Regions from separate parts of the Weizmannia sp. FSL W8-1119 genome, predicted to be linked through region 1. Evidence: predicted binding sites of a transcription regulator. Region 1 holds the regulator's gene; each other region holds the start of a gene.

Evidence for each region. Region 1 encodes Rex, which represses fermentation and respiration genes when NADH is low (regulators of the CRP and FNR family bind a similar motif). Its sites were predicted from a motif close to TTGTGAAATATTTCACAA; they were not measured.
Region 2: the regulator Rex is predicted to act here: its motif matches at 1,976-1,993, upstream of adhE (bifunctional acetaldehyde-CoA/alcohol dehydrogenase).
Region 3: the regulator Rex is predicted to act here: its motif matches at 9,254-9,271, upstream of ric (iron-sulfur cluster repair di-iron protein).

Annotation. Positions count from the first base shown of each region.
Region 1 covers NZ_JBBOZL010000001.1:2,907,855-2,917,945, forward strand. Annotated here, with positions in the region: gene groL (chaperonin GroEL) at 1-272, opposite strand, end outside; gene groES (co-chaperone GroES) at 326-610, opposite strand; gene NSQ19_RS14155 (CPBP family intramembrane glutamic endopeptidase) at 980-1,708, shown strand; gene NSQ19_RS14160 (YdiK family protein) at 1,705-1,902, shown strand; gene tatC (twin-arginine translocase subunit TatC) at 1,940-2,704, opposite strand; gene NSQ19_RS14170 (redox-sensing transcriptional repressor Rex) at 2,855-3,538, opposite strand; gene NSQ19_RS14175 (ABC-F family ATP-binding cassette domain-containing protein) at 3,852-5,771, shown strand; gene tsaD (tRNA (adenosine(37)-N6)-threonylcarbamoyltransferase complex transferase subunit TsaD) at 6,075-7,091, opposite strand; gene rimI (ribosomal protein S18-alanine N-acetyltransferase) at 7,092-7,547, opposite strand; gene tsaB (tRNA (adenosine(37)-N6)-threonylcarbamoyltransferase complex dimerization subunit type 1 TsaB) at 7,550-8,251, opposite strand; gene tsaE (tRNA (adenosine(37)-N6)-threonylcarbamoyltransferase complex ATPase subunit type 1 TsaE) at 8,248-8,703, opposite strand; tRNA gene NSQ19_RS14200 (tRNA-Met) at 8,901-8,974, opposite strand; rRNA gene rrf (5S ribosomal RNA) at 8,991-9,106, opposite strand; rRNA gene NSQ19_RS14210 (23S ribosomal RNA) at 9,519-10,091, opposite strand, start outside.
Region 2 covers NZ_JBBOZL010000001.1:598,149-608,239, forward strand. Annotated here, with positions in the region: tRNA gene NSQ19_RS02800 (tRNA-Lys) at 257-329, shown strand; gene NSQ19_RS02805 (magnesium transporter CorA family protein) at 667-1,608, shown strand; gene adhE (bifunctional acetaldehyde-CoA/alcohol dehydrogenase) at 2,019-4,631, shown strand; gene NSQ19_RS02815 (DEAD/DEAH box helicase) at 4,731-5,861, shown strand; gene NSQ19_RS02820 (hypothetical protein) at 6,110-6,625, opposite strand; gene NSQ19_RS02825 (C40 family peptidase) at 6,830-7,273, opposite strand; gene map (type I methionyl aminopeptidase) at 7,519-8,262, shown strand; gene NSQ19_RS02835 (biotin transporter BioY) at 8,499-9,080, opposite strand; gene NSQ19_RS02840 (SDR family oxidoreductase) at 9,228-10,091, shown strand, end outside.
Region 3 covers NZ_JBBOZL010000001.1:309,326-319,416, forward strand. Annotated here, with positions in the region: gene NSQ19_RS01560 (glycerol-3-phosphate responsive antiterminator) at 1-425, shown strand, start outside; gene NSQ19_RS01565 (MIP/aquaporin family protein) at 862-1,662, shown strand; gene glpK (glycerol kinase GlpK) at 1,678-3,168, shown strand; gene NSQ19_RS01575 (glycerol-3-phosphate dehydrogenase/oxidase) at 3,673-5,301, shown strand; gene dctA (C4-dicarboxylate transporter DctA) at 5,557-6,825, shown strand; gene NSQ19_RS01585 (ribbon-helix-helix protein, CopG family) at 6,963-7,103, opposite strand; gene NSQ19_RS01590 (Crp/Fnr family transcriptional regulator) at 7,308-7,988, shown strand; gene ric (iron-sulfur cluster repair di-iron protein) at 8,491-9,195, opposite strand; gene NSQ19_RS01600 (YceI family protein) at 9,392-9,928, opposite strand.

The DNA of each region.
Region 1 (10,091 bases):
GCAGTGGTTGTACCGTCACCAGCTACATCGTTCGTTTTGCTGGCCACTTCGGAGACAAGTTTGGCGCCCATGTTTTCAAACGCGTCTTCGAGTTCAATTTCTTTTGCGATCGTGACACCGTCATTTGTAATCAGCGGAGAACCGAATTTCTTTTCCAGAACGACGTTGCGTCCTTTCGGGCCCAATGTCACTTTTACAGCATCTGCCAGTTTATCCACACCACGAAGCATACCGCGGCGGGCTTCTTCGCCGAATTTAATTTCTTTTGCCATTTATAAAACCTCCTCATGTCATATCGTTATTTCTATGTTTCAACAAGCCAGGCTTATTCCACAACCGCCAGAATATCGCTTTCACGAAGGATTAAGTATTCTTTTCCGTCATATTTCACTTCAGTGCCGGCATATTTCGAGAAGATGATGCGGTCGCCTGCTGCTACATCGATGGCAACACGTTCACCGTTATCAAGGGTACGCCCGGAACCGACAGCCACTACTTTGCCTTCCTGCGGCTTTTCTTTTACCGTGTCAGGCAGGACAATACCGCTTGCTGTTTTTTCTTCCGATTCAACTAATTCAATGACAACGCGATCACCCAGTGGTTTTAACACGTGAAACAACCTCCTTAATTCGTATTATGTAAAATTTTGGCCAATATTAGCACTCACATAAGTTGAGTGCTAACACATTTATTATAATAAATAATTCCTTGCTTTTTTGCAAGTCTTCTCATCCAACTTTTTTTATTTTTTTCGGGTCCTGCACTCTTTAAAGAGCCCTGTCAAAGGATGCCGGTTGCGCGCCTCCGTTTCAGCCGCTTGCCCCTTTATAAGTATGCTCGATCACCATCCGGATATGCAACTGAAAAGACTGGCCCGGCGCACGGCATTTGAACCCCGCCCGGTTCAATAGTACAATGAACATATTGGACGAATTTGCGATCCTTTAAACTTTGAACTGGCAAGAAAGGAAAAGAGCGCGTGAAAAAAGAGTATGTGTATATTCTCGTGACGTACATCCTTATGCTGCTGTCCGGCGCCATCGGGTATCCGTTGCTCTACTATGCCGGGGTGAACGTTTTCCACGAACCGGCAGACAGCATGCGGACATTGACGCCCCCGCTTTGGACCGTCATCAGCTTTATCATCGGGCTGATCATCGTCCTGTATCTTTTAAGAAAAGCCGCAAAGAAAGAAACAGACCGGGCCGAACCGCTTCCGGCCGCGCCATCCGCCATATGGGCAATAAGCGGCGTCTTTCTTTGTTTCTTTGCCCAGACTGCAGCCGCTATCATTGAATCATTGTTCGGTGCCCCGGCTGCCTCCAACAATACGCAGCAAATCATGGCGCTGATTGAAAGATTTCCGCTTGTCATCCTCATCAGCTCGATCGCCGGGCCGATTCTCGAGGAAATCGTCTTTCGGAAAATCATTTTCGGCACGCTGCGCAGGCGCTTTTCTTTTCTTTTGTCCGGTATTGTCAGCTCGGTTATTTTTGGGCTCGCGCATACCGAACCGAGCCACTTGTTTTTATATTCCCTTTTAGGGCTGACGCTCGCTTATTTATATGAGAAAACAAACCGGATCACCGTTTCCATGTTTGCGCATGTTTCCATGAACACAATTGTGGTCGTTAGGCTGCTTTTGCACCCGTCCGTTCTGCAGACATCCGTACATGAAATTTACAGCTCAATTGGAGGACTTCTATGATGAGACCACTTTTTTCAGGAATTGTAAACTGCCTGCTCGGGGCCTTGTTCACTTATTTTGCCATTCAGCAGGTACAAGTGGGCGGCTGGGGCTTTTTTTCTTATTTACTGCTGTTGATTGCAACATTGGATCTGGGTTCCGGAATCAGGCTGATCTTTCTCCATTTCAAGCTGAAAAACTCAGTGAAAAAATAAAAGCCGTTTTTCCGGTTCCGTCCGGAAAACGGCTTTCTTATTCAGAAGGAATCGTCTGTTCATCCATTGGCATTTCTTTTGCCGCTTTTTGGGCATTGCGGTACGCCATTTTCGAAATCAGCGTGCTCGCTTCATACAGCAAAACGAGCGGGACAAAGGTAATCAGCTGCGAAAACACGTCCGGCGGGGTAATGATGCCGGCTGCTGCAATCAGAGCAAGATACGCATATTTTCTTGCCTTTTTCAACAGCCTCGGCGTAATGATGCCAAGCTGGGTCAGAAACAGGACCACGACCGGCATTTGGAACACAAAGCCAAACGGAAGCGTGATTTCCAGCAGAAACTGAATATATTCCCTGATCCCGATCACCGCACGAATGCCCATTTCATTTGACAAGCCCATCATAAACTTCACCATCAGCGGACAAAGCACGAAATAGGAAAAAGAAACGCCGGCTATAAAAAGCAGGATGGAAACAGGAATGTAACTTAATGTCAGTTTCTTTTCTTTCTCATACAGCCCCGGGCTTATAAACGCCCAAAGCTGGTACAAAATCACCGGCAGGGTCAACAGGCATGCGATCACAACCGAAACTTCCATAAAAACCTTAATGGGATCGGTTACCCTGAAGGCATTCATCGTGAACATGCCGGCATTTTCGGCGTGCTGCAAATAACGTATAACAGGCTTTGCGGTAAAAAAGCCAACAACCAGGGCGAACAGAAAGAAAATGAGAACGGTGATTAACCGCTTTCTCAATTCCTGGATATGTCCGGTAACCGGCATTTTTTTCGCATTCATCGCCGTTCTCCTTTAAGTGCCGGCGTGGAATCCGCCCTTTTCCCTTTGCACGCCAGAGCCAAACCCGGCCATTTCCATTTGCGCCTGCATTCCGTTTTCAAACGGGCCACCCCCTGTACCCATTATGATAACGGAAAAAAAGCTTTTTGGCTATGGCTTCGCAACCGGCTCTTTTGTTTCTTTCAAATTTTCTTCATCATTTGAATAATGTTTTAAAAAGTAGATCAGTGCCTGCAGTTCCACGGCCAGGTCAATATGATGGACACGGATATCCGGCGGCACGTTCAGCCGGGCAGGCGTAAAGTTTAAAACGCCTTTTACATTCGTACTGGCAAGCTCGTCTGTCACCGCCTGCGCACTGGAAGCGGGGACCGTTAGAATCACGACCGTTACATCTTCCGCGCAAAGCCGTTCTCTTAATTCGTCCATGCTGTAAACAGGCACATTGCCAACATGGCTCCCCACCTTCCCGGGGTCATTGTCAAATGCCATAACAATCCGCGCGCTGTTATTCTTCGAAAAATTGTAATTCAAAAGGGCTGTACCGAGGTTCCCCACGCCAATCAGCGCTACATTTGTGATCTCATCCTGGTTCAGCGTCTTGCCGAAGAAAGACAATAAATATTTTACATTATAACCATAACCTTTTTTCCCAAGTGCCCCGAAGTAGGAAAAATCCCTGCGTATCGTGGCGGAGTCGACTTTCACCGCTTCACTCAGTTCCGCCGATGATACCCTTTGCTTGCCGAGTGTATATAAATTTCTCAGGTACCGGTAATATAATGGAAGCCGTTTTGCGGTGGCTTGCGGTATTTTTACTGATTCATCCTTCATGTGAAATCCCCCAAGTTGAAAGCTTAAATTTTTCGTGCTGCTGGTTCCAATCGTGCGTCCATTCCGGAATGGCAGCGCTGCCATTCCTCATTATAATATTACTCCTATCTGAACAAAGAAAAAATATGTTTTAAAAAATGCCTGCATGCGTCTTTTTCTCTCTCCAACTATGTTAAATATATCACAAATGAGCATTTTTTTCATGGGTTTTTACGGATTTATGTGAAAAGTTTTTTGACAAATTTCGATCACGCCGGTTGAGTTGCAGTTCGCCTTCCTGTACACTTACAATGATATAGAGGTGAACATAACGATGATGTTGCTGCAAGTTCAACAAGTCACAAAATATTATGGCGCTGAACTTATTTTATCGGATATAAAATTAGAAATCCAAACAAAAGACCGGATCGCTTTGGTCGGGAGAAACGGGGCCGGAAAATCGACCCTGCTGAAAATCATTGCCGGCCAGCTTTCTTATGACGAAGGTTCCATCATTGTGCCGAATGGTGTCGAAATCGGTTATCTTGCCCAAAATGCCGGGCTCGAATCAGATTTGTCCATTTGGGACGAAATGATGTCGGTTTTTAAAGATTTGCTGGATATGGAAAAACAGCTCCGCGAATATGAACAAAAAATGGCCGACCCCGCGATTTATAACCGCCGGGCGGAGTATGAAAAAGTGCTGCACGCTTATGATACTTTGCAGACACGCTTTAAAGATGGAGGCGGATATCAGATCGAAGCGGATATCCGGTCCGTTCTGCATGGCTTCCGTTTTGACCAGTACGACTACAGCACCCCGATCCGGACGTTAAGCGGCGGGCAAAAAACACGCCTTGCATTGGCGAAGTTGCTGCTCACAAAGCCGGATATCTTAATTTTGGATGAACCGACAAACCATCTCGATATAGAAACGCTCACCTGGCTGGAGCAGTATTTACAAGGCTATGAAGGCGCCATTCTGATCGTGTCCCACGACCGTTATTTTCTGGATAAAGTCGTCAACCAGGTCTATGAAATCTCAAGGCATTCCATCAAAAAATACCACGGCAACTACAGCCGGTACCTGGAACAAAAGGCCGCCCAGTACGAACGGGAAGTCAAGCAATATGAAAAGCAGCAGGAAGAAGTTGCGAAATTGCAAGCATTCATCCAGAAAAACATTGCCCGGGCCACCACGACAAAGCGGGCACAAAGCCGGCGGAAACAGCTGGAAAAAATGGAATTGATGGACAAGCCGCTTGGCGATGAAAAATCCGCCCGGTTTTCGTTTGAAATTGCCAAACAAAGCGGGAACGAAGTCCTTCATGTCCGGGATGCTGCCATCGGCTACGGTGGGGAGCCGGTTGCCAAAAACATCCATCTTTCAGTCAAAAAACAAGACAGCGTTGCCCTTGTCGGCCCGAACGGCATCGGCAAATCAACGCTTTTGAAGTCGATTATACGGAGAATCCCGCTGATATCCGGCACGATCGAATACGGCTCAGGCGTTATGACCGGCTATTACGATCAAGAACTGGCCGACCTATCTTCCAATAAAACGGTCCTCCGGGAATTATGGGATGCATACCCGCTGAAAACAGAAAAAGAAATCCGCACGGCACTCGGGAATTTTCTTTTTTCCGGCGATGACGTTTTAAAAACCGTCTCATCCTTAAGCGGCGGCGAAAAAGCCCGGCTTGCCCTCGCCAAATTGATGCTGGAAAAGGCGAACTTTCTGATTTTAGATGAACCGACAAACCATCTTGATTTGGACAGTAAAGAAGTGCTGGAAAATGCGCTAATTGATTACCCGGGAACCATTCTGTTCATTTCCCACGACCGCTATTTCATTAACCGGATCGCCACAAAAGTGGTGGAGCTCTCGCCGGAAGGCACCCGTGAATTTCTCGGTGACTATGATTATTATGTGCAAAAAAAAGAAGAAATGCTGGAAATTGCGCGCCTGGAAAACGCGAAACAAGAAAAGGTAAAAGCGGAACAGCCGGCGAAAAACAACTATCGGCAGGATAAAGAAGCAAAAAAACGCGAGCGGCAAAAAAAGCGGAGGATTGAAGAAATTGAAACTAGAATTGAAACGTTGGAAACAGAAATTCATGACAGGGAAGAAAAAATGGCCGACCCGGAAATCTTCCAGGACCATATTAAAATCCGCGAGCTGACAGAAGAACTGGAGCAGCGGAAAACGGAGCTGGACGCGCTGATGGAAGAGTGGGCCGAACTGGCGGAGTAATGTTGGACCTGTGCGGAAATGTTCTGCACAGGTTTTTATTTTTGGCATCGCGTGCCATGCACAGATTTATACACAGGCGATATTTTGATTTCTTGCTTTTTAAAACGTTTTTCCACAAAATCCACAATTATCAACAGATTTATTCACAATACCCACAACCTGTCCGGAAAAAAATTTAAAAGTTTTGCACAAGCCCAATCATTTATCAACAACTTTTCCACAGATTGTGCACAATTCCCCTGCATATCTCCAAAAAAACCGGTGTATGGGCGATTCCCATACACCGGTTTTTCACAACCCTTTTTAAAAGTTTTCAATGTCCAGCCCGGGATAAGCATTTAAATCAAGGGCGCTTCTTTTTCCCTTTTCAAAAAGCACCGTCCCGCATGCGGCAATCATCGCCGCATTGTCTGTGCATAACTGGACCGGCGGGATGCGCAAGTCCACTTCAGGAAGATCCCGGAATGCTTCTGAAAGGGCAGCGCGCAATCCTTTGTTCGCGGCAACACCGCCGGCGACCAGCACTTCTTTGACGCCGAACGTTTTTGCCGCCTCCACAGTTTTACCGACCAATACATCAATCACACTTTGCTGGAAGCTTGCAGCCATATCTTCAGGCCGAATGCTTTCCCCGCGCTGCGCGGCATTATGGAGGGTATTAATGACGGCTGATTTAAGCCCGCTGAAACTGAAATCATAAGTCCCTTCCAGCCAGGATCGCGGCAAATCAACATCCGGCTTTCCTTCATGGGCAAGCCGGTCAATCTGCGGACCGCCCGGATAAGGAAGGTTCAACGTCCGCGCCACTTTGTCATAAGCTTCCCCTGCCGCGTCATCTCTCGTTTCGCCGATTACTTCAAACTCGGCATGGCCCTTCATCAGCACAAGCTCCGTGTGCCCGCCTGAAACGACGAGCGCAAGCAGCGGAAATTTCATCTCATGCCCGATCCGGTTCGCATAAATATGGCCGGCAATATGGTGGACGCCGACAAGTGGAATCTGATGCGCAAAACTGAGCGCCTTTGCAGCATTGACGCCAACAAGCAGCGCACCCACAAGCCCGGGCCCTTCTGTCACGGCAATCGCATCCAGGTCTTTAAAAGCCGCGCCTGCCTGCTGCATCGCTTCCTCAATGACAATGGTAATCTGCTCGACATGGTGGCGGGATGCAAGCTCCGGCACCACCCCGCCGAACCGTTTGTGGCTTTCAATCTGGGAAGCGACCACATTGGAAACAATTTCCGTCCCGTTTTTAATGACAGCTGCAGCCGTTTCATCGCAGCTCGTTTCTATGCCTAATACCAACAAATCTTTTTCCATTTATAAATTCACCCACATCACAATTGCGTCTTCATAATTATCCGTGTAATAGCCTTTCCGGATGCCGCCTTCCCGAAATCCGAGCTTCCTGTATAAGGAGCGCGCAACTATATTGCTGACGCGCACCTCCAGGCTGAGCGTTTCGGCATGGTTCAATGCGGCATAAGCCATCACATTTTTTAACAGCGTCTCTCCCAGTTTCCGGCCCCGGTACTCCGGGAGCACCGCAAGATTGGTCACGTGCGCCTCATCGACAATGACCCACACGCCGCAATAACCGATGACCTTTTCATTCTCGACAAGCACAAGATACGTGGCAAAGTGATTGTGAACCAGTTCGTTGTAAAATGCTTCACGTGTCCACGGCATCGTAAAAGATCGCATCTCTACATTATATATTCCGTCCAAATCTTTAAGCGTGGCTTTCCGCAGCGTTATTTTCCCCGTTTTTTCCATTTTTAATGACTCTCCCGTTTATGCTTTTCAAGCCATTTGGCTTCTGCCTCTACTAACCGTATGTAATTTGGAACGAAAGTGTGTATCTCCGCGCCCGGTTCATCCATCCCGAGCCTGGCCAGTTCGCCCGGCCTCGGGTTATGCAGGGTCCAATCCGCTACCGTCATTTTGTCTCCCAGTTTTTCCGCAAGAACGGCTTGATGAAGGGCAACATGCTGGCCGATCAATAACACAGGCGCCCCCAGCGCACTTAACCGGGTGCCCCATTCAGCGGATGATATATTGCAATCTTCCACTGCCGTTTGCAAAATCCCGTTTTCATAGCGGTACAAACCGGTATAAATCCGCCCTCTGCGCGCATCAAAAAGCGGGGAAATATACCCGTCAAAATAACGGCCGGACGCCGCCAACAACTTCAGGCTGGAAACCCCCGCCAATGGAATTTGAAGGCTCCAGGCCATCGTCTTTGCGATCGTGACGCCAATCCGTATGCCGGTGTAAGATCCGGGCCCCTTTGCCACCACAATCTTATCCAGCTCAGCCGGCTTTATCCCGCACGCCACCATGACCTCCTGCACAGCCGGCATCACGCGGACACTGTGATTTTTTTTCAAGTTTGTCATATATTCGGCCAGCACAACATGATCATCGGCCAATGAAACGCCCAGCACTTCATTTGAAGTATCGATTGCCAAAACTTTCATCCAAAAATCTCCTCACATAATGATACATAACGGACCCCAAACGGTTCCGCTTCAATAAGCCTGCGGTCTCCTTCAAAGCGGAAAATGCGGATTTCCAAATAGCTCTCAGGCAGCAAATCTTTGATAAAATGTGCCCACTCCACAACCGTCACGCCATCACCTTCAAAATATTCGTCAAAACCAAGGTCCTCCTGTGCATCCTCCAAACGGTATACGTCCATATGATACAGCGGCAGTTTCCCCCGGTACTCCTTTATAATGGTAAAAGTCGGGCTGTTCACGGTACGGCGAATGCCCAGCCCGTTCGCAATCCCTTTTGTAAAAACCGTTTTTCCTGCCCCCAGGTCACCCTCCAGCAGAAGGACATCCCCCGGTTTCAGATGGGCAGCCATTTTTTCCGCGAAAGAAAAAGTCTCTTCAGGGCTGTTGGAAATGAAACGATAATTTCCCATTTGCCGCCTCTCCTCTACAACTTTATCGCAAATTGCCGTCAATCCCAAGTACGGCACCCCTTATAAAAAAAACCTTAGGAATGTTCCTAAGGATGCTTCAATCCAATTCTAGTTTAACCGATTTTGGGCAATTACGCAAAAACACGATAAAAAAATATAAAGAACAAGCAGGCAAACCGCTGCTTGTTCTGGATCGATTGCGGGGGCAGGATTTGAACCTGCGACCTTCGGGTTATGAGCCCGACGAGCTACCAGACTGCTCCACCCCGCGATAATAATATATTCAGGCCCGGCAGCGTCCTACTCTCGCAGGGGGAGACCCCCAACTACCATCGGCGCTGGAAAGCTTAACTTCCGAGTTCGGGATGTGTTCGGGTGTGACCTTTCCGCCATCGCCACCGGACCTTAATGACAAGAAATAGTATAACACAGTTGCTGTTATTTATCAAGAGAAATAATTGTATTCCCTGAAAACCGGATGGGAGAAAAAACTGTAAACGGAGAATGCGTTTCTGCTTCTAACTTTGAGAATTGTCCAGCTCCAGCGCCTATCGGCTAGTGAACTTCCCGTCCCCCTTTCCTACGATAAGCGGGCATCGACTCGCCTTTAGGGCTCGTCGTGTTTCCTTTATCTCAGGCGGGGGCCTTGAAGTTCATACGCCGATGACCAAGGCGCTTCCGCTTTTCTATTGTCTAGCTCCGGTGCCTAGCCCCTCGAGGTCGAATCACCTGCCCGTCACGGAGCCAAAAGACGGCTCCATGCCGGTCAGAACATTCGCTTGTCGGGGCTAAACAAGGCACCTTCGCTTTTCTATTTGGTTAAGTCCTCGATCGATTAGTATCCGTCAGCTGCACGCGTCACCGCGCTTCCACCCCGGACCTATCAACCTGATCATCTTTCAGGGATCTTACCAGTTAAACTGTGGGAAATCTCATCTTGAGGGGGGCTTCATGCTTAGATGCTTTCAGCACTTATCCCTTCCGCACATAGCTACCCAGCGATGCCTTTGGCAAGACAACTGGTACACCAGCGGTGCGTCCATCCCGGTCCTCTCGTACTAAGGACAGCTCCTCTCAAATTTCCTGCGCCCGCGACGGATAGGGACCGAACTGTCTCACGACGTTCTGAACCCAGCTCGCGTACCGCTTTAATGGGCGAACAGCCCAACCCTTGGGACCGACTACAGCCCCAGGATGCGATGAGCCGACATCGAGGTGCCAAACCTCCCCGTCGATGTGGACTCTTGGGGGAGATCAGCCTGTTATCCCCAGGGTAGCTTTTATCCGTTGAGCGATGGCCCTTCCATGCGGAACCACCGGATCACTAAGCCCGACTTTCGTCCCTGCCCGACTTGTAAGTCTCGCAGTCAAGCTCCCTTATGCCTTTA
Region 2 (10,091 bases), 2.3 Mb from region 1:
AAAATTTTGCCGAAAAAGCGAAGCTGCCCGCAAATCATTTGGTGTAAATCCGCAAAAAATGGCCAAAATTTTCCCCGGGATAAATGCACGGCAGATTGGGAGCGTTTCAAAATGGGGTAGCCAATTATGGTTGGAACCGAAGCTTTCGCTGTTCTTCTGCCTGAAGCAGGTTCATGATGGCTGGAATTTAAGGCTGCGAAAAAATTTTTCGTTGCATCTCTCCCGGAATTGTGGTAATATAATGATTGTCATCTGCGGGACATTAGCTCAGTTGGAAGAGCAGCTGACTCTTAATCAGCGGGTCGTGGGTTCGAGCCCCTCATGTCCCATCACGAAGCAATATGATGCACAAATGTGACATTATATTGCTTTTTTTATTTTTATAAAGTTTTTTAGGCGGATAAATCGGCTAAAAAATAACAAGCGGACATATTCAGGCATACTATATTGTGGTATAATAAAATAGTTGCAAGTTTCGCAGCTATTTATGAATCGAAGAAAAAAGGAGATGATAACTGATGGATTCTGACGCGCATCCGAGGTCGTGCATGAAACATAAGCAAAAGGAAGTCTTCATACTGGCCTCGACCATCCCTACAGGTTATCAGTCTCTGGAAGAGTAAAGTATGCTTGAGCTTCCTCAAAAGTGAAGAGGAGGTGGCCTGCATGTTAAATATGTATTTAACGGACGAAAACGGCAAACTGAAGGAAACAGAAACTTTATCAAAAGGATGCTGGGTGAACCTGGTGAACCCGACAGAGGAAGAAATCAACCAGGTTGTCCAGCAAACGAATATACCGGCCGATTTTATTAAAGACCCGCTGGATGTCGATGAACGCTCCCGTATTGAAAAAGAAGACGATGATATTTTAATCATTGTCGGCCTTCCCGTTAAGGTAAAGGACGATGTGGACTCCGCGCTGTATGATACGATTCCGCTCGGAATTATCGTCACGCCTTTTTATTTCATCACGGTCTGCCTGCAGGATAATCCGATTATCGGAAAGTTTATCCACAGACGGGTGCGCGGGTTTTACACCTACATGAAAACCAGATTTACCCTTCAAATTCTATATGAAGTTGCAAGTTATTATTTAAACTATTTGAAATATATCGACCGCAGATCAAGCCTGATCGAACGCGAATTGCACGAATCGATGCGAAACGAGGAACTGTTCGAACTGCTGAGACTTGAAAAGACACTCGTGTATTTTACGACCTCATTAAAAGCCAATAAAATCGTCATGGAAAAAATGACACGGCAGCATTTCCTAAAAGTATATGAAGATGACATGGACTTACTGGATGACGTCATGATTGAAGTCAAACAGGCAATCGAAATGTGTGAAATCCACAGCAATATTTTAAGTGGTATGATGGATGCCTATGCTTCTGTCATTTCCAATAACGTGAACAGCGTGATGAAATTTTTGACGACGGTCACGATTATCCTTTCCCTGCCAACGGTGGTATCCAGCTTTTTCGGAATGAATCTTCACGGCCTGCCGTGGCAATCAAGCCCCCATGGTTTTTGGCTGGCGTTTTTGGTCTCTCTGGTTCTTTCCAGTGTCACAGCCCTCATTTTTTGGAAAAAAAGATATTTCTAACATACCCGGGAGATGGATTTGCATAAAATTCATCTCCTTTTCTGTTTTTTTCTTGTGAATGTGCAGGTTTCACAAACGAGAAGCGGTTTTTTTACGGCAATTTCTATACTGAATTCTGCATAAATATGCAAATATAAAATGGAAGCACTTACAATGTAAAAAGGCGGGAAAAACTTATTTTAATTGAATCACGGCTGGAAAGCAATATTTGAAAGAAAAAAGTTTATAAATGATTTATTCATTTGTCACCAATCTGACACAGCCATAGCATGTGAAATCGCATATAATAGAGCCATAAAGAAAAGAAATATTGAAAAACAGCAGAAAATCATGTGAAATTATTCACAAACTTTATTTTTTACCCTTTATGTGAAATTCTTCACAAAATCACCAGAATGGGGGCCACGATCATGGCAATTGATGAAAAAGTTGTTGGCAAATCCGCACAAATGACGGAAATGGTAAATTCCCTCGTCGTCAAAGGCCAAAAAGCACTGCGTGAATTTATGGAACTGGATCAGGCGCAAGTGGACAATATCGTAAAACAAATGGCGCTTGCAGGGTTGGAACAGCATATGGTGCTCGCCAAAATGGCCGTGGAAGAAACAGGGCGCGGCGTATATGAAGACAAAATGACAAAAAACTTGTTTGCAACAGAATACATCTATCACAACATTAAATATAACAAAACAGTCGGCATCATTGACGAAAACAATAATGAAGGGATTGTTAAATTTGCGGAACCGGTCGGCGTGATTGCCGGGGTCACTCCTGTAACGAACCCGACATCAACCACGATGTTTAAAGCATTAATTGCCATTAAAACACGCAACCCAATTATTTTCGCGTTCCATCCGTCCGCACAAAAATGCAGCAGTCATGCCGCAAAAGTGATGCTTGACGCTGCTGTGAAAGCCGGCGCCCCGGAAAACTGCATCCAATGGATCGAAAAACCGGCCATTGAAGCGACACAGCAATTGATGAAACATGCGGGTATTTCGCTGATTCTTGCCACGGGCGGTTCCGGCATGGTAAAGTCCGCCTATTCGAGCGGGAAACCTGCGCTTGGCGTCGGGCCGGGAAACGTCCCTTGCTATATTGAAAAATCTGCTGATATCAAACGCGCCGTCAATGACCTGATTTTGTCCAAAACGTTTGACAACGGCATGATCTGTGCGTCGGAACAGGCTGTCATTATCGACAAAGAAATTTATGACAATGTGAAAAACGAATTGATTGCAAATCACTGCTACTTCCTGAATGAAGCGGAAAAGAAAAAAGTTGAGAAAACCGTCATCAATGAAAAGACGCAATCCGTCAACAGCGCCATTGTCGGCAAACCGGCCTATGAAATTGCAAAAATGGCAGGCGTGGACGTCCCGGAAGATACCAAAATTTTAATTGCTGAACTTACAGGCGTCGGCCCGGACTATCCACTTTCCAGAGAAAAATTGAGCCCGGTTTTGGCCTGCTACAAAGCCAGCAGCACAAAACAAGGTTTCGAATTTGCAGAAGCCATGCTCGAATTCGGCGGACTCGGCCACTCGGCTGTGATCCATTCGACAAATGATGAAGTCATTGAACAATACGGCTTAAAAATGAAAGCCGGCCGGATCATTGTCAACTCCCCGTCTTCGCAAGGGGCAATCGGCGACATTTACAATGCCTACATGCCTTCTTTGACGCTCGGTTGCGGCACGTTCGGCGGCAACTCAGTGTCCACAAACGTCGGTGTCATTAATTTGTACAATGTAAAAACAATGGCGAAACGGAGAGTCAATATGCAATGGTTTAAAATTCCACCGCGCGTGTATTTTGAAAAGAACTCGGTCCAATACCTGGAAAAAATGCCGGATATCTCAAGTGCCTTTATTGTCACCGATCCGGATATGGTCCGGCTCGGATTTGTTGAGAAAGTGCTATACTACTTGCGGAAACGCCCGGACTATGTCCACTGTGAAATTTTCTCTGAAGTCGAACCGGATCCGTCCATTGAAACGGTACGGAAAGGCGCCGAAGCAATGGCAAGCTTCCAGCCGGACGTCATTATCGCGCTTGGCGGCGGGTCGGCCATGGACGCTGCAAAGGGCATGTGGCTGTTCTATGAGCATCCGGAAGTTGATTTCAACGAATTGAAGCAAAAATTTATGGATATCCGGAAACGGGTTGCCAAATTCCCGAAACTGGGTGAAAAAGCGCAGCTGGTCTGCATTCCGACCACATCGGGCACCGGTTCTGAAGTGACTTCTTTCGCCGTCATTTCGGATAAAAAGAACAATACAAAATATCCGCTCGCAGACTACGAACTGACGCCGGATGTTGCGATCATTGACCCGCAGTTTGTCATGACCGTCCCGAAATCCGTAACAGCCGATACCGGGATGGACGTTTTGACCCATGCGATTGAAGCCTATGTTTCCAACATGGCCAATGACTATACGGACGGCCTGGCAATTAAGGCCATCCAGCTTGTTCACGAATACTTGCCGAAAGCATACGCAAATGGGAGCGATCAACTGGCACGCGAAAAGATGCACAATGCATCGACTTTGGCAGGGATGGCATTCTCGAATGCATTCCTTGGCATCAACCATTCGCTTGCCCATAAAATCGGCGCTGAATTCCATATTCCGCACGGGCGGGCCAACGCGATTCTCTTGCCGCATGTTATCCGCTATAATGCGCAAAGGCCGAAAAAATTTGCGGCATTCCCGAAATACGAACATTTCGTAGCGGATCAGCGCTACGCGGAAATTGCGCGTATTCTCGGGCTGCCGGCAAGCACGACAGAAGAAGGCGTCGAAAGCCTTTGCCAGGAAATTATCCGGATGTGCAAACTGTTCAATATGCCGCTTAGCCTGAAAGCAGCCGGCGTGAACCGGGCGGACTTTGAAAAACGGGTTGCCGTTATTGCAGACCGCGCATTTGAAGACCAATGCACGCCTGCAAACCCGAAATTGCCGCTTGTCAGCGAATTGGAAGACATTTTACGCAAAGCTTTTGAAGGCGTTGAAGAAAAATAAACGATTTTTTAAGAGCCCGGATGTGAACCGGGCTCTTTTCTTTTCCGGCCGGGGTAGTGTATGATAAAAGGACTGGAAAAGGAAGGTCAGGGAAAAACAATGGAACCTACATTCATTCATCATTTACAGCCTTTTTTACAACAGGCATGGAAAAATTCAACGTTTGAACATTCTGCTTTTGTACAGGAAAAAGTGATTCCTGCTGTGCTGGACGGCCGGGATGTGATTGCTGTGGCACCGACAGGATCGGGAAAGACACTCGCCTACCTGCTGCCTGTGCTCGACCGGATGGATCCCGGAAAACAAGCGGTCCAGGCTGTCATTTTGGCGCCCTCTAAAGAACTGGTCATGCAAATACAAGAGGAAGCCGGAAAATGGTCACAAGGAAGCGGAATACAGAGCATCCCGCTGATCGGCGGCGCAAATGTGAAAAGGCAAATTGAAAAACTGAAAAGACATCCGCACCTTGTGATCGGGACGCCCGGGCGCATCCTCGAATTGATCCGCCAGAAAAAACTGAAAATGCATGAAGTGAAAATGATGGTGCTCGATGAAGGGGACCAGCTGCTCGAAAAGGAATACAGCCTTACAGTCGGACAAATTGTAAAATCCGCCATGCGCGATTGCCAGATCCTTTTGTTTTCAGCCACTCTGCCTGATGCAGCAGCCCAAAAGGCAATAGACCAGATGAAAGAACCCCTATTGATCCGTATTGCAAAAGAGGAGGCGCGGAGCCCGGTTGAACATATTTATATCGTAACGGGCGACCCGCGCGGCAAAATCGAGCAGTTACGAAAAATTGCCCGGATGGGGGTCCGGGGGCTCGTGTTTTTCAATAACAAATGGGATGTTTCGGTTGCAGCGGAAAAGCTCCGGTTCAAAGGGCTGGCCGTCGCCGAACTGCATGGCGATATGCGCAAGGAAGAAAGGGAAAAAAGCATCCGGTTGTTCCAAAATGGCGATGTCCCGCTCCTTTTGGCAACGGATGTTGCTGCCCGCGGCCTGGATATCCCGGTGATTACGCATGTCATTCAATTTGATTTGCCGGAAGATGTATCCGCATATGTCCACCGCTCAGGGCGGACAGGCCGGCTCGGTTCGAACGCCGGCACAGTTGTCTCCCTTGTGACGCCCGGAGAAGAAAAGGTGTTGAAAAAATTCGCAAAAGCGCAGCATGTGGAACTGGGGCGGAAAGACATCAAGCGGGGCGAACTGGTGGATCCCGAATAAGCATGTGGGCAAAACCTGTTTTTTGAAATGCGGAAAATTTGTCGGATGGTGGCTTCATTCCGCGGGCGGATTCCGAAAGCGGGAAAATGATTCTGCTTTTTAGCTTTAGAGAAGAAGAAATGCAAAGTTCTGTACGCTTTATCATGCGGAAGAAAGGCCTGCCGGAAATCGATTTCCGGCAGGCCTTGTGTTTTGAAACTTCTTTTTGAATGAGCATCGGCAATCGCCCGATCGTGTTTTGAACCTTCTTATGAATTAACATCGTCCGGGAGGCTGGCCGGTGACAAGCCGGCTTTCTTAAATACTTTGCCGAGTTCATCGTTGGCTTGTTCCAGCTTTTTGTTCGCAGCATCCAGCGAAGGGTTCGCTTTTTTCAACTCATCCGCTTTCATTTGGTAGGACTGTTGCAAATCTTTTACAGCGGTTTTTATCTCCGATTGATAGTTGTTTAATTTGGATGGGATTTTCGTATTTTTTACTTCCTTTCCCACATTTTCTGCGGATGACTGCGCCGCCTTCTGCATGGTGGCAAGCTCGGTTTTCGGCGGCCTGTCGTCCGTCTTAGCGATCGCCTGTTCATACGTATTTAAATCCCTGTCCTGGGCGTTGATACGATTGGTGAGATCCATGTAAAAATTCATCAAAGCCGTTTTTGTGGCGCTTTTTGCCGGTTTCTTTGCCCCGGACTGGCCCGCATTTCCGGAACATGCGCCAAGTGCGAGCACAAAGGCAAGGCTAAATAGTGCAAACCAAATTTTTTTCATGCTGTAGCCCCTTCCTAAATCTGTAAATTTTTAATAGACTTGCAGTACGATCATAGCATTTTTTGTTTCTTATGGTAAATAGGGGAGGGAAAAATAAGATTTATGGAAAAAGTTTTAATTCGTCTTTTTCGTATCCGCGTTTAAATACCCAGGGAAAGGGTAGGGGCAAAAAAAAAACATCGGGACTCTCCGAAGTTTTTTGTCTCAAAGCCTTTTCGCCCCGACGTACCGCGGTTTCCAATAAGGATTGCTGAGGGTGTCGATCTTGACGCCTTGCGATACGGAGTGGATGACTTGATTATGGCCGATATAAATGGCGATATGTGAAACGCCTTTTGAATAAGTATGGAAGAAAACCAGATCGCCCGGTTTTAAATTTGACTTGCTGACTTTTTTCCCTTTTTTGTAAATGCTTGCTGCTGTTCTCGGCAAGTTTTTTCCGTTCTTTTTAAATGTATAACCTACAAAGCCGGAACAATCAAAACCTGACGGGCTTGTGCCGCCCCATCTGTATGGCGTCCCTATATATTTCTTTGCCGTACTGATGACCTTTGACGGGGAATAGGATGCAGCAGCCGCTTGTTTAGCAGGCAGTAAAAAACCGGTCCCCAGCATAAGCGCAAGCAATATTGGAGCTACTTTCTTCAAACTTCCCACCTCTGTCTATGAATCTCACAATCCCACTATACCAATTTTTGTCTATTCTTTGGTTACGCTCACATTAAATAATATTACAAAAACATTACGTATACGACAAAAGTGTGAAAAGATTGGCAGCATCCGGCATGCGGGGCGCGGCAGCTTTTTTTGTTCGGATGAACCATGGATTTTGATATCTAACGTTATTTCTATATAATGGAGTCATGACTTTAAAGCAGAAGGGAACGTTCAACATGATAGTTAAGTCAGAAGCGGATTTGGAAGGACTGAAAAAAATCGGGAGGCTTGTTGCCAGCATTCGCGATGAGCTGAAGGAAAAAGCCAGGCCCGGCATCACAACAAAAGAGCTGGATGAATGGGCAGGCAAACGGTTTGCAGAAAACGGGGCGGTCTCCGGGCCAAAGGGAGAGTATGATTTCCCTGGGTACACCTGTATCAGTGTAAATGAAGAAGTGGCGCACGGCATTCCGGGAGACCGCGTGTTAAAAGAGGGGGATCTTGTGAATGTGGATGTATCCGGATCGCTGGATGGATATTATGCGGATACAGGCATCTCTTTTGTTGTTGGAAAAGGAGATCCCGAATTATTTGCGCTGTGCGAATGTGCGCAGCGGGCGTTTGACAGCGGCTTGAAGAAGATCAGGGCCGGAAATAAGCAGAATCAAATTGGCCGGGCGGTTGAAAAAGCAGTGTACAGCAGCGGATTTGAAGTGCTCCTGAATTTGACGGGCCACGGTGTCGGGAAGGCCTTGCACGAGGATCCCGAGTATATTTTAAATTACTATGATCCGGACGATACAGGTTTGTTACAGGACGGCATGGTCATTGCGTTTGAACCGTTTGTCTCGACCGGCGCCGATGAAGTGGTCGAATCGGGCGACGGCTGGACGTATGTAACGCCGGACGGGAGCTTTGTATCCCAAGTGGAACATACCGTCATTGTAACAAAAGGGACCCCTATCGTTTTAACGCGATAAGGGGAACCTGCTCCGGAGTATGCCCCGCCCGAAGCATGCACCATTCGGGCAGACATGGAGCAAGTGGAATAAATGGCCCGCTCGTTTTAATCGTAAGCGGGGGCTGAAGTATGCATTTGAAAAGATCCCGCCGTCTTACCGCGTTTTAACGCAGTAAGCGGAGAAATGCCCTCTCCGGAATACCGCCCCGCCCGAAGATTGCACCGTTTCAGGCGGAGCAGTATAAGCGGGCCATTCTACCGTTTTAACGCAATAAGCGGGGAAACGGCTCTGATCCGGTGTGCCAGCCAGCCTGCAACCAAGGATAAAATAATGTCTTTCGGCAGCGGCACCGCCATCCACATCCAGGCGATTTTGTAGCTGAACGCTTGCGGGGCCTGCGCCCATATTTTATAAGCGGCGTACATCCAGTTGGTCCCAATCAAATAGTTTACAATCATGCCGATGATGGAAGCGGTAAAGTACGCTGCCATGTTTTGGCGCTTTTCCACAATCTTGCCCGTGGCCCAGGCTGCGGGGATAAAGCTAAGAATAAATCCGAATGATGGGCTGAATACGGTTTGAAACCCGCCGCTGAATCGCGCAAAAACCGGTGCCCCCAATAAGCCGATCAGCATATAGGCGACCATCGAAATCGCTCCAAGCCTGCTGCCGAGCACTAAACCCGCCAGCACGGCAAAAAAAGTTTGCAATGTGATCGGCACCCCGCCGATGACAAGAAACGGCGCAATAGATGTAATATTTGCCCCGATGGCCATCAGCGCCGCAAACATACCCGCATAACAAAGATCAATGGCACGGAATTTTTTCGCTTCCATTTTTTCACTCCCCTTTTTTCCTTTATCTATTAATAGATTAAAAAACCGCGGCATATATGTCAACTTAGAAATATAATTGGTTTACATATTTTAAAGGATTTTGGGCTTACGATCTTGAAGTTTACATTGAGGGAGAGGGGAAATTAATTGTCACCCACCGGCTTTTGGGCGAATACACTAAACGGAAAAAGCCTGGATAAAGAGGTGGTCCATTTGTATTGGCTCAAGCCAGATATGTATTTTTCCCGGACGGAACCGGGTTACCAAAATTACCGGCAAAAATATGCATTTCCGCCCCAGCACCAGCCGGAACAGCCGGGGATTGAAAAACTGATGCATCCGCGCCCGCTGATCGAAGACCCGTCCTATAAGGGATCTGGAAAGCTTGAAAATAAAGTGGCGATTGTAACCGGCGGGGACAGCGGGATCGGCGCAGCCGCCGCGATTGCGTTTGCGAAAGAAGGCGCGGATGTCGTGATCCCGTATTATTCCAATTATGAAATAGAAGATGCCGGGCGGACAAAGCGAAGGATTGAAGCGTTCGGGCAGCGTTGCCTGCTGATTCCGGGGGACTTAAAAGATCCGGAGCATTGCCAAAACGTTGTGAAGCAAACGGTGGATACATTCGGGCATCTGGATGTGCTTGTGAACAATCACGCCATGCAGTTTGTGCAGCATGATTTGCAAGATATTACGAATGAACAATGGGATTTTACCTTTAAAAACAATATTCACAGCTTTTTCTACCTGGTAAAAGCCGCACTGCCGTATTTGAAAGCCGGCAGCTCGATTATTTTTACCACTTCTGTAACGGCGTATGAAGGAAATCCAAATTTGATCGATTATTCTGCAACAAAAGGGGCAATTGTGGCTTTTACCCGTTCTTTGTCGCAAAATCTGGTTAGAAAGGGGATCCGGGTCAATGCGGTGGCACCGGGGCCGATTTGGACACCGCTGATTCCGGCAAGCTTCTATCCGGAACAGGTTGCCAAATTCGGCCGTAATGTGCCA
Region 3 (10,091 bases), 2.6 Mb from region 1:
AGGCGGAAGGCAAAAAAATGATTTACCATGTGGACTTGATCCAGGGCTTGAAGAGTGATGATTACGCAACGGAATATTTATGCCAGGAGTATCAACCTTTCGGGCTGATATCAACAAAAGCCAATGTTATACAAAAAGCAAAGCAAAGGGGAGTCGTGTCGATCCAAAGAATGTTCCTGATTGATTCGCATGCGCTTGAGAAAAGTTACAAATTAATTGAACGGACGAAACCTGACTATATTGAAGTTTTGCCGGGCATCGCGCCATGGATGATTACCGAAGTAAAAGAACGGCTTGGCATTCCAATTTTTGCAGGCGGGTTGATCCGTACGCGGGAAGATGTGGAAAAAGCATTGAAAGCCGGAGCAGAAGGCATCACCACCTCGGATACGGAATTGTGGGAAGCCTTTTTGGAAAAGAAATAACGACAGGTGGCTGTTCCGGGCGGCCGCAGCGTTTTTTTGCATGGGGCGGCACCCGGGTGTACAGCAGGCATATTGGCATGACTCCGGGGAAGCCCAAACCAGAAGCGGAAGCGGACTTCAGGTATGTGAAACATTCTCCCATTGGTGCCGAATGGGCACCAGCCGAATAATGGAAATGTTTTCGGAATAGAAGGGTGCCCGCTTCTTTCAACAAAATCAGGAAAATCCGCATATATTTTTTGTGAACATGGATTGACAAAATTTAAAGTAAGCGTTATCATCATACATAAGTTAATAAACTTGGCAGGAGAACAAAGAGATCCACTCCATTCGCAACAAATTTGCGGGCGTGGTGGGTCTTTTTGTTCTTTTTTGATGAAAAGGACCGGAGTGTTGCCGGATCAGCTTTTAATTCATTGGAAATGGAGGAAGGGGTATGAATCCATATTTCGCAGAATTGGTTGGCACAGCCATCCTGATTATTTTTGGCGGCGGTGTTTGCGCCAATGTCAATTTGAAAAAATCATTTGCCTACCAGAGCGGCTGGATTGTCATTTCGTTCGGGTGGGGGCTTGGCGTAGCCATGGCGGCTTATGCAGTCGGAAAATACAGCGGCGCTCACTTAAATCCTGCGCTTACAGTCGGGCTTGCATTTAACGGGGATTTTCCATGGTCGAAAGTGGCCGGATATATTCTGGCACAAATGGTCGGGGCCATGATCGGTGCTGCCGTCGTATTTTTTCATTTTTTGCCGCACTGGAAGGAGACGGACGATCCCGGCGTCAAACTTGGCGTATTTTCAACCGGGCCGGCCATTCCAAATTATTTTGCGAATCTTATCAGTGAAATCATCGGGACTTTTGTTCTCGTGCTCGGCGTACTGACAATCGGCGCGAATAAGTTTACGGAAGGGCTGAACCCGTTCATCGTCGGCATGCTGATTGTCGCGATCGGGGTATCGCTTGGCGGGACGACGGGTTATGCGATCAACCCTGCCCGCGATCTTGGCCCGAGAATTGCCCATTTTCTGCTCCCGATTGCAGGAAAAGGGCCTTCGAATTGGCGCTACTCGTGGGTGCCGGTTGCCGGTCCGCTGCTCGGGGGTTCTCTCGGGGGTGTTTTTTACCGGGCTGTATTTAAGAATGATTGGACGCCCGCGTTTTGGGGTGTTTTGCTAACGAGTTTGCTTGTATTATTGATAGTATGGATGATAGAAAACAAGAAAAAGAGAGCGTAAGGAGGAAAAAACGGGATGGAGAAATTTATTTTATCCATTGACCAGGGGACAACGAGTTCAAGGGCCATTCTTTTTAACCAAAAAGGGGAGATTGTGCATACGGCCCAGCAGGAGTTTCACCAGTATTTTCCACAGCCTGGCTGGGTGGAGCACAATGCAAATGAAGTGTGGGCATCGGTGCTGGCGGTTATGACGACCGTTTTGACAGAAGCGGATGTGGAGCCGAAGCAGATTGCCGCGATCGGAATTACCAACCAGCGTGAGACAACGGTCGTCTGGGATAAAAAAACCGGGCATCCGATTTACAATGCCATCGTCTGGCAGTCGCGGCAAACAGCGGATATTTGTGCCGACTTAAAAGAAAAAGGCTATGCTGATATGGTCCGTGAAAAAACCGGGCTCCTTATCGACCCGTATTTCAGCGGGACAAAAATCAAATGGATCCTCGACCATGTTGACGGGGCAAGAGAACGCGCTGAAAAAGGCGAGCTCCTGTTTGGAACAATCGACACTTGGCTGATCTGGAAATTTTCAGGCGGAAAAGCCCATGTTACCGACTATTCGAACGCGTCGCGGACACTTTTGTACAATATTTACGATTTGAAGTGGGACCCCGAGCTGCTTGAAATGCTGGACGTTCCTGCTGCGATGCTTCCGGAAGTCAAACCTTCCTCCCATGTTTATGCACAGACTGCGCCGTACCATTTCTTCGGCGAGGAAATTCCGATCGCAGGCGTGGCGGGCGACCAGCAAGCGGCACTGTTCGGGCAGGCCTGCTATGACGAAGGGATGGCGAAAAATACGTACGGCACCGGTTGCTTTATGCTCATGAATACCGGTGAAAAAGCTGTTTCTTCCAAGCATGGATTGCTGACGACACTTGCATGGGGCATTGACGGCAAAGTCGAGTATGCACTTGAAGGCAGCATCTTTGTGGCGGGGTCAGCAATTCAATGGCTGCGTGACGGGATGCGCATGATCAAAGACAGCGCCCAAAGTGAATCGTATGCAGAACGGGTCGATTCGACAGATGGCGTGTATGTCGTGCCGGCATTTGTCGGGCTTGGGACGCCGTACTGGGAAAGCGATGTGCGCGGCGCGGTGTTCGGGCTGACACGGGGCACCACGAAAGAACATTTTATCCGGGCCACGCTTGAATCGCTCGCCTACCAGACGAAAGATGTGCTTGCCGCGATGGAGGCGGATTCCGGATTGCCGCTTAAAACATTGCGTGCGGACGGCGGCGCAGTGAAAAACAATTTTCTCATGCAGTTCCAAAGCGATATGTTGGGCGTGCCGGTTGAACGCCCGGTTGTGAGCGAAACTACAGCACTTGGCGCCGCATATTTGGCGGGGCTTGCGGTCGGTTACTGGGAATCGCGTGAAGAAATTGCCCGCCAGTGGAAAGTGGAACGCAAATTTGAACCGTCACTCGCGGAAAAAGAGCGCGAAGCCTTATATGGCGGATGGAAAAAAGCAATACACGCAACCATTGCCTTTAAATAGATTTATAGCATTTCGGCTGCCGTTCTTGCTGCAGCCGGCATGGTTTGATCCGGCTTGTCCTGTGGCAGTTTAGCTGTTGCAGGCGGCCACTGCTTTTCAATAGATTGCTATGGTTCGGTTTTCACAGCACCTTGGATTCCCGGCCATCCGGATGTGACTGCAGAAAATGCGGTATTCAGCCGGTTTTCCTTCGATGGCTTGTCTATTGGACTTTTAAACAGCTTTCGGGAAACGTGGCCGGCTATTGCTTTGTTGCCGCGCATGGTTCGGGCACTATTGCCTTCCATGCTTTGGCCGGCGGTGCCTTATCTGTCAGGGCAACGGCATGAAACAGGTATTACTCACATTTGCCCGGTGCATAACAGCTGAAAATCAGCGGAAGGTCTGTTATAATAAAAACAAGTTCATAAAATGTCAAGAGATGCAGAGAGACCTGGCTTGTTTTATGGGAGTTTTCCATAATGCATGTGTCAGGTCTCTTTTTATTTTAAGGAGGGGACGAAAATGGAATTTTCAGGAAAACAGCGCGGGACGGTTTTACAAGGCATGAAAAATAAAACGTTCGATCTGCTTGTGATCGGCGGCGGCATTACAGGGGCCGGCATTGCGCTTGACGCAGTGACGCGCGGCATGTCGGTAGCGCTTGTCGAGATGCAGGATTTCGCGGCGGGCACGTCAAGCCGGTCAACCAAACTTGTCCATGGGGGCCTGCGGTACTTGAAGCAGTTTGAAGTAAAGATGGTGGCTGAAGTCGGAAAAGAGCGCGCCATCGTTTATGAAAACGGCCCGCATGTGACAACACCGGAATGGATGCTGCTGCCGTTCCATAAGGGCGGCACGTTCGGCGCGTTTACAACGAATATCGGCTTACGGCTGTACGACTTTTTAGCTGGCGTGAAAAAAACGGAACGCCGGAAAATGCTGTCGGCTTCGGAAACCTTAAATAAGGAACCGCTGATCAAAAAAGACGGGCTGAAAGGCGGCGGTTATTATGTCGAATACCGGACGGACGACGCGCGGCTGACCATTGAAGTCATGAAAGCAGCTGTCGCACATGGGGCGCTGGCTGTAAACTATGCAAAAGCGGAAGAGTATTTGTATGAAAACGGCCGTATCTGCGGGGCCACTGTTCGTGACCAGATCAGCGGGGAAACCGTAAACGTGCGGGCGAAAATGGTCGTCAATGCGACCGGTCCGTGGAGTGATAAAATGCGCAATAAGGACGGGAAAGGGAGCAAAAGCCTCCGCCTCACAAAGGGCGTGCATATTGTGTTTGACCAAAGCATCTTCCCGCTCCGGCAAGCCGTGTATTTTGATACGCCGGATGGCCGCATGGTGTTTGCCATTCCGCGCGGCGGCAAAACGTATGTCGGCACAACGGATACATTTTACGACAAAGACCCGATTCACCCGAAACCGCTCCCGGAAGATATTGATTACTTATTGAAAGCGATCCGCTTTATGTTTCCGGAAGTCAAAGTGACAGCCCATGATGTCGAATCAAGCTGGGCCGGCGTCCGTCCGCTGATTTACGAAGAAGGAAAAGACGCCTCCGAAATTTCGCGTAAAGATGAAATTTGGGAATCCGACAGCGGCCTCGTGACAATCGCAGGCGGCAAACTGACCGGTTACCGGAAAATGGCGGAAACGGTTGTAGATCTTGTGGCGCGTAGGCTTGGCGGCAATTTCCGGCCGTGCCAAACGAAGCACTTGCCGATTTCCGGCGGTGACGTAGGCGGCTCTGAAAAATTGCCGGCGTTTGTCAAAGCAAAATCAAAAGAAGGGGAAGCAAGCGGCCTGTCTACTGAAGCAAGCCGGGCGATTGCGGAAAAATATGGCACGAACGCGGATCACGTATATGCATACGCGAAAAGCTGGAAAGACGACTATCCGCTGCCGCGGGAAGTGTACGCCGTATTGAAATACGCAGTGGAACAAGAAATGGCGGTAAAACCGGTCGATTTCTTCATTCGGCGTACCGGTGCCCTTTTCTTTGATATCAACTGGGTCCGCAAATGGAAAGAGCCGGTCATGACATGGTTGGCCGCCGAATTTTCCTGGGATGCGGAGACAGAACAGGCGTACAGGGAAGAATTGGAAGAAGCATTGCGAGAAGCGGTACCGGAAGTATAAACTTGTCCCGGAAAAAGGCACAGACCCTGGTGGCGACTATTCATATTGGAAGTATACGTTCCCAGCATTCTTTCAAAGACAGCTGGAAAAAAGCAGCGGACACTGTTCCGCTGCTTTTTGCGTTTTGTTTAGACCATGCTTTTTTAAAAGCAAAATTTTTTTAATATAAAAATAGTGAAAACGGGAGAAACCTGTACTATAATAGAAATATAATTCGTGACACTAAAATGTAAGCGCAAACAGAGGGGATGGCAAATGAGGATCAACTTTCGGAATCTTACAGTACAAGTCGTGATTGGCATCATTCTGGGGATTATTGTAGGGCTTGTTTCACCTAAATTCGGCGCAGAACTGAATATTCTCGCGCAATGGTTTATTAAACTCATCAAAATGCTCGTCCCGCCGATTATCTTCTTTACGGTCATTATCGGGATCGGCGGCATGGGGGATTTGAAAAAAGTCGGCCGGATCGGCGGCAAGGCGCTTATCTATTTTGAAGTCGTCAGCACGGTTGCGCTCGCCATCGGTCTGGTTATCGTTAATTTGATCCAGCCTGGCCACGGCATTGATACAAGCCATGCGAAAACAAGCCAGGTTTCACAATTCGTCACGCAGGCAAAAGACAACGAACACGGTTTTATTGGTTTTATTTCCGGTATTATTCCGGAAAGCATCGCCGGGGCTTTTGTCAAGGGAGACCTTTTGCCAATATTATTCTTTGCGGTACTGTTCGGGGTCGCTGCCGCATCCCTCGGGGAGAGGGCAAAACCGGTTATCCGCTTTTTTGAAGACATAACGGAAATCTTCTTTAAAATTGTCGGCATTGTCATGAAAGTGTCGCCGATCGCTGCATTCGGGGCAATGGCCTATACAGTCGGCCAGTTTGGCGCAAGCTCGCTGATCAATCTCGGCGAATTAATGGGATCCGTCTACCTGACGATGATCATTTTTATCGTGCTTGTCCTCGGCGGGATTGCGAAAGCGTTTGGGTTTAATATTTTCAAATTCATCGCTTATATAAAGGAAGAACTTTTACTCGTGCTCGGGACTTCTTCATCGGAATCGGCGATGCCTTCCCTGATGAGAAAACTCGAAAAATTCGGCTGCTCAAAATCCGTTGTCGGCCTTGTCGTTCCAACCGGCTACTCGTTTAACCTGGACGGCACCGCCATCTACTTGTCAATGGCTTCCATTTTCATTGCGCAGGCGTACAATGTGCACCTGACGATCGGGCACCAAATCATGCTGCTGCTGATTTTAATGCTGACATCAAAAGGGGCGGCGGGCGTGACCGGTTCCGGTTTCATTACCCTTGCTGCGACTTTGTCTGCGTTCCCGGTTATCCCGGTTGCGGGGATCGCACTGTTGATCGGCGTGGACCGGTTCATGTCCGAATCGCGCGCGCTCACAAACATTATTGGAAATGCCGTCGCGACGGTCGTCATCTCCAAAACAGAGAAAGAATTTGACAAAAAGGAAGCACCGGAAACGGTTGCCCATCCTACAGAATCGATTCCTTCTTAATAAGAGGCGCTCCGATTGGGGCCCTCTTCTTTTTTTAACGGCTTTCCGAAAGAAGTCGCCCATCCTCAAGGAATGTGAAGGTGCGAATAGCACCAATGAGTAGGTGGGAGATGAATTTCGGTTGGCTTTAGCCAAAGTTATTTTTCCAATCCTTTTCTCAACAATTCTAAGATTGCGGCTGTTCTAGTTGGAATCCCATTTTCTTTTTGATATTGCTCCAATTTTTCTAATATCGTCTTAGGCATACGAATTTCTACACGTTCTTTCTCTTCTCTCATGATGATCACCTCATATTGATTATACGGATTTTTTACGATATAATCAATATATACGAAATTTTTCCGCACAAAGTGTTGATAAGTGGAGGGTAGTTCACCATTGGCTTTGGGCAGTGTGCTTATTTTTGTGTACAATAGAGTGTGTTGAAGGGATTTGTCCTGCAGGCCGCCTGCAGCTGCGTAATGAGGAAAGGAGTGAGCGCTTTGGGAAACCTGCGTAAAATGCCGCTTTTTAAAGGACTCCGGGATGCGGATCTGGCTGTGATCGCAGAAATATCCGTTAAAAAGCATGCCGAAAAGGGTGCGCATATTTTTTTCCAGGGGGACCCGCAGGAGGCCGTTTATTTTATTGAAAGCGGGGAAGTGAAAATTTACCGCACCGATGCGAACGGCAAAGAGCAAGTTGTCACACTGCTTCGCGATGGCGACATGTTCCCGCATGTTGGTTTTTTCCGTAAAATAAGCTACCCGGCGAATGCGATGGCGGTTGTAGACACGAATCTCGTTGCGATCCGGATTACTGATTTTGAAAACGTGTTGCTCAACAATCCGCAGCTGACCATGACTCTATACGGTGTGATGAGTGATGAAATCCTTGACTTGCAGGACCGCCTCGAAGCCCAGATTTTAAACAACGCTTACGAGCAAGTGGTCAAACTTTTTCTGCGCCTCGCCCGTACACATGGCGTTCAGGAAAAAGACGGGCTGGTCCTCGTGAAAACCCCGCTCAACAACTCAGACCTCGCCAACATGATCGGCGTCACCCGCGAAACGGTCAGCCGCACGATCCGCCAGCTTAAAGAAAAAAACCTCATTCTCCCGCAGGAAAAAGGCACATACTTCATTCACCAGGAAAAACTGACAGAGGAACTGCTTGGGGTATAAAGAACTCTCCCGCCGGTAAGAATTAAAGCAAAGAAAGACATGGGAGCAAAACGTCCTTCATCCGGGGTGATGAAGGACAAAAGACTGGCACCTGTGCAACGGAATGTCCTTCATCGAGGGTATGAAAGACAAAAGAGAGTCGCCCAGGCAGCGAAATGTCCTTCATCGAGGTGATGAAAGACAAAAGAGGGTTGCCAGGGCAGCGAAATGTCTTTCATCGGGGTGATGAAAGACAAAAGAAACGCCCGTAAGCAGTGAAACGTCTTTCATCGAGGGTATGAAAGACAAAAGAAGGGCACCTGTGCAACGAAATGTCCTTCATCGAAAGTATGAAAGACAAAAGAAACGCCCGTAAGCAGTGAAACGTCCTTCATCAAGATAATGAAGGACAAAAGGGGAACGAATGCGCAACGAGTTGTTCTTCCCCGAGGCTAGAAAAGAAAAATGAAATGCAAAACCGCCCCTTTTTAAAAGGCTGTCCTCTCAGGCAGCCTTTTAAAAGTCAAACGGCTTCTTCGAGCAACCGCTTGAATAGAATATTATTTTCCAGGTGAATGTGCTGGAATGTATCATTTTCAAAATTTTCAAGGCGTTGGTACACGAGCTGGAATGTACGGCATGCTCCTTCCGGCAATGTATAGTCATTTGTAATTTCGCGGAGCTGGTGCAAAATTTCTCCGACAGCGGCATGTTCCGTTTCAAGATCGGCCAAACCGGCTGTCGCGGCTTTCAGGTTAGCGGCAGATGGATGGCTTTCGTACGCACGAATGGCCGGAAATTGTTCAGCATCTTCTTTTTCAGTATGCGCCAGCAGTTCTGCTCTTAATTGGTTAAACAGTTCATGCACTTCGATGAGATGCGGGTGGTTGCCACCGTGGACGCGCATCACTTTTGTCACATACGGGCTCAAGTTTGGCAGTTCCTCGCGCAAAAACGCATGGTGGGTGGCCTGAATGTGGTTGGCAATTTCCGTATAGCCCGCTTCATTCCAAGTTTTCCCAACGGCTTTTCCGGCATATTGGCCATAAAGATTGCAAATGGCATCAACCAGTTCATCTGCTGACAGGTTGCGCTTTTCCGCTGCTTCTTTCACAGACACATTGCCGCCGCAACAAAAATCGATACGGTTTGCTTTAAACAGATCCGCCGCTTTTGGAAATAAAGTTACAATTTCCCCGACAGTCTGGTTTGTTGTAAAACGTTCCATCGAATTCACTCCTCCATTTCATTGCTGTCTTCATCATAAACCATCAGCACCCGCTTATTTGTGATGCACATCACAAAAATTGAGACAAGTTCTTATTTAGAAAAAAAGCACCCCCAAAATATCCGGGATGTTTTGGCCATAAGAAGCATGATCTGACCAAAGAAAAAAGCGCCAATTTAAATTGGCGCTTCCGCAATTATTCTGCTTTGCTTGCTTCTAATTCCACCGTAAATTTGATTTCATCGCCAACGAGGACACCGCCTGTTTCAAGGGCTGCATTCCAAGTAAGGCCGTAGTTGCTCCGTTTTACGGTCCCTTCTGCACTAAAGCCGGCGGTTTCTGCACCGCTCATCGGGTTTTTCGAAATCCCTTCAAATGTGACTTTAAATGTTTCTTCTTTTGTCACGCCACGGATCGTCAAATCACCGGTGACGTTATATTCATTGTTTCCTGCCTTTGTAACCGACTTGGAGACAAATGTAATTTTCGGATATTGTTCGACATCTAAGAAATCTGCAGAACGAAGATGATTATCGCGGTCATCATTTTTCGTGCTAATGCTGCTGGCATCAATAATAAAAGAAATGTTTGCATCCGTTAAATCCTGGGGATCGGCTTCGAGTTCGACTTCAAAATTTTGAAAAGACCCTTTTACTTTTGAAATCATCATATGTTTTACTGTAAAATCAATGGTGCTGTGTGCATAGTCAACTGCCCATTTTGTTTTTGCCATCATGAATTCCTCCTGTTTTTAAAACTTACTTTTCGTAACTTAGTTTAATATTGTAAGTGAAAAAAGTCAAGAAAACCGAACCTATTTTTTAAAGTGGGTCGGTTTTCTGAATCAGCAGCAGGCAGAAACCTGCATGTTAACGGTGTTTGCGGGAACCAATCCG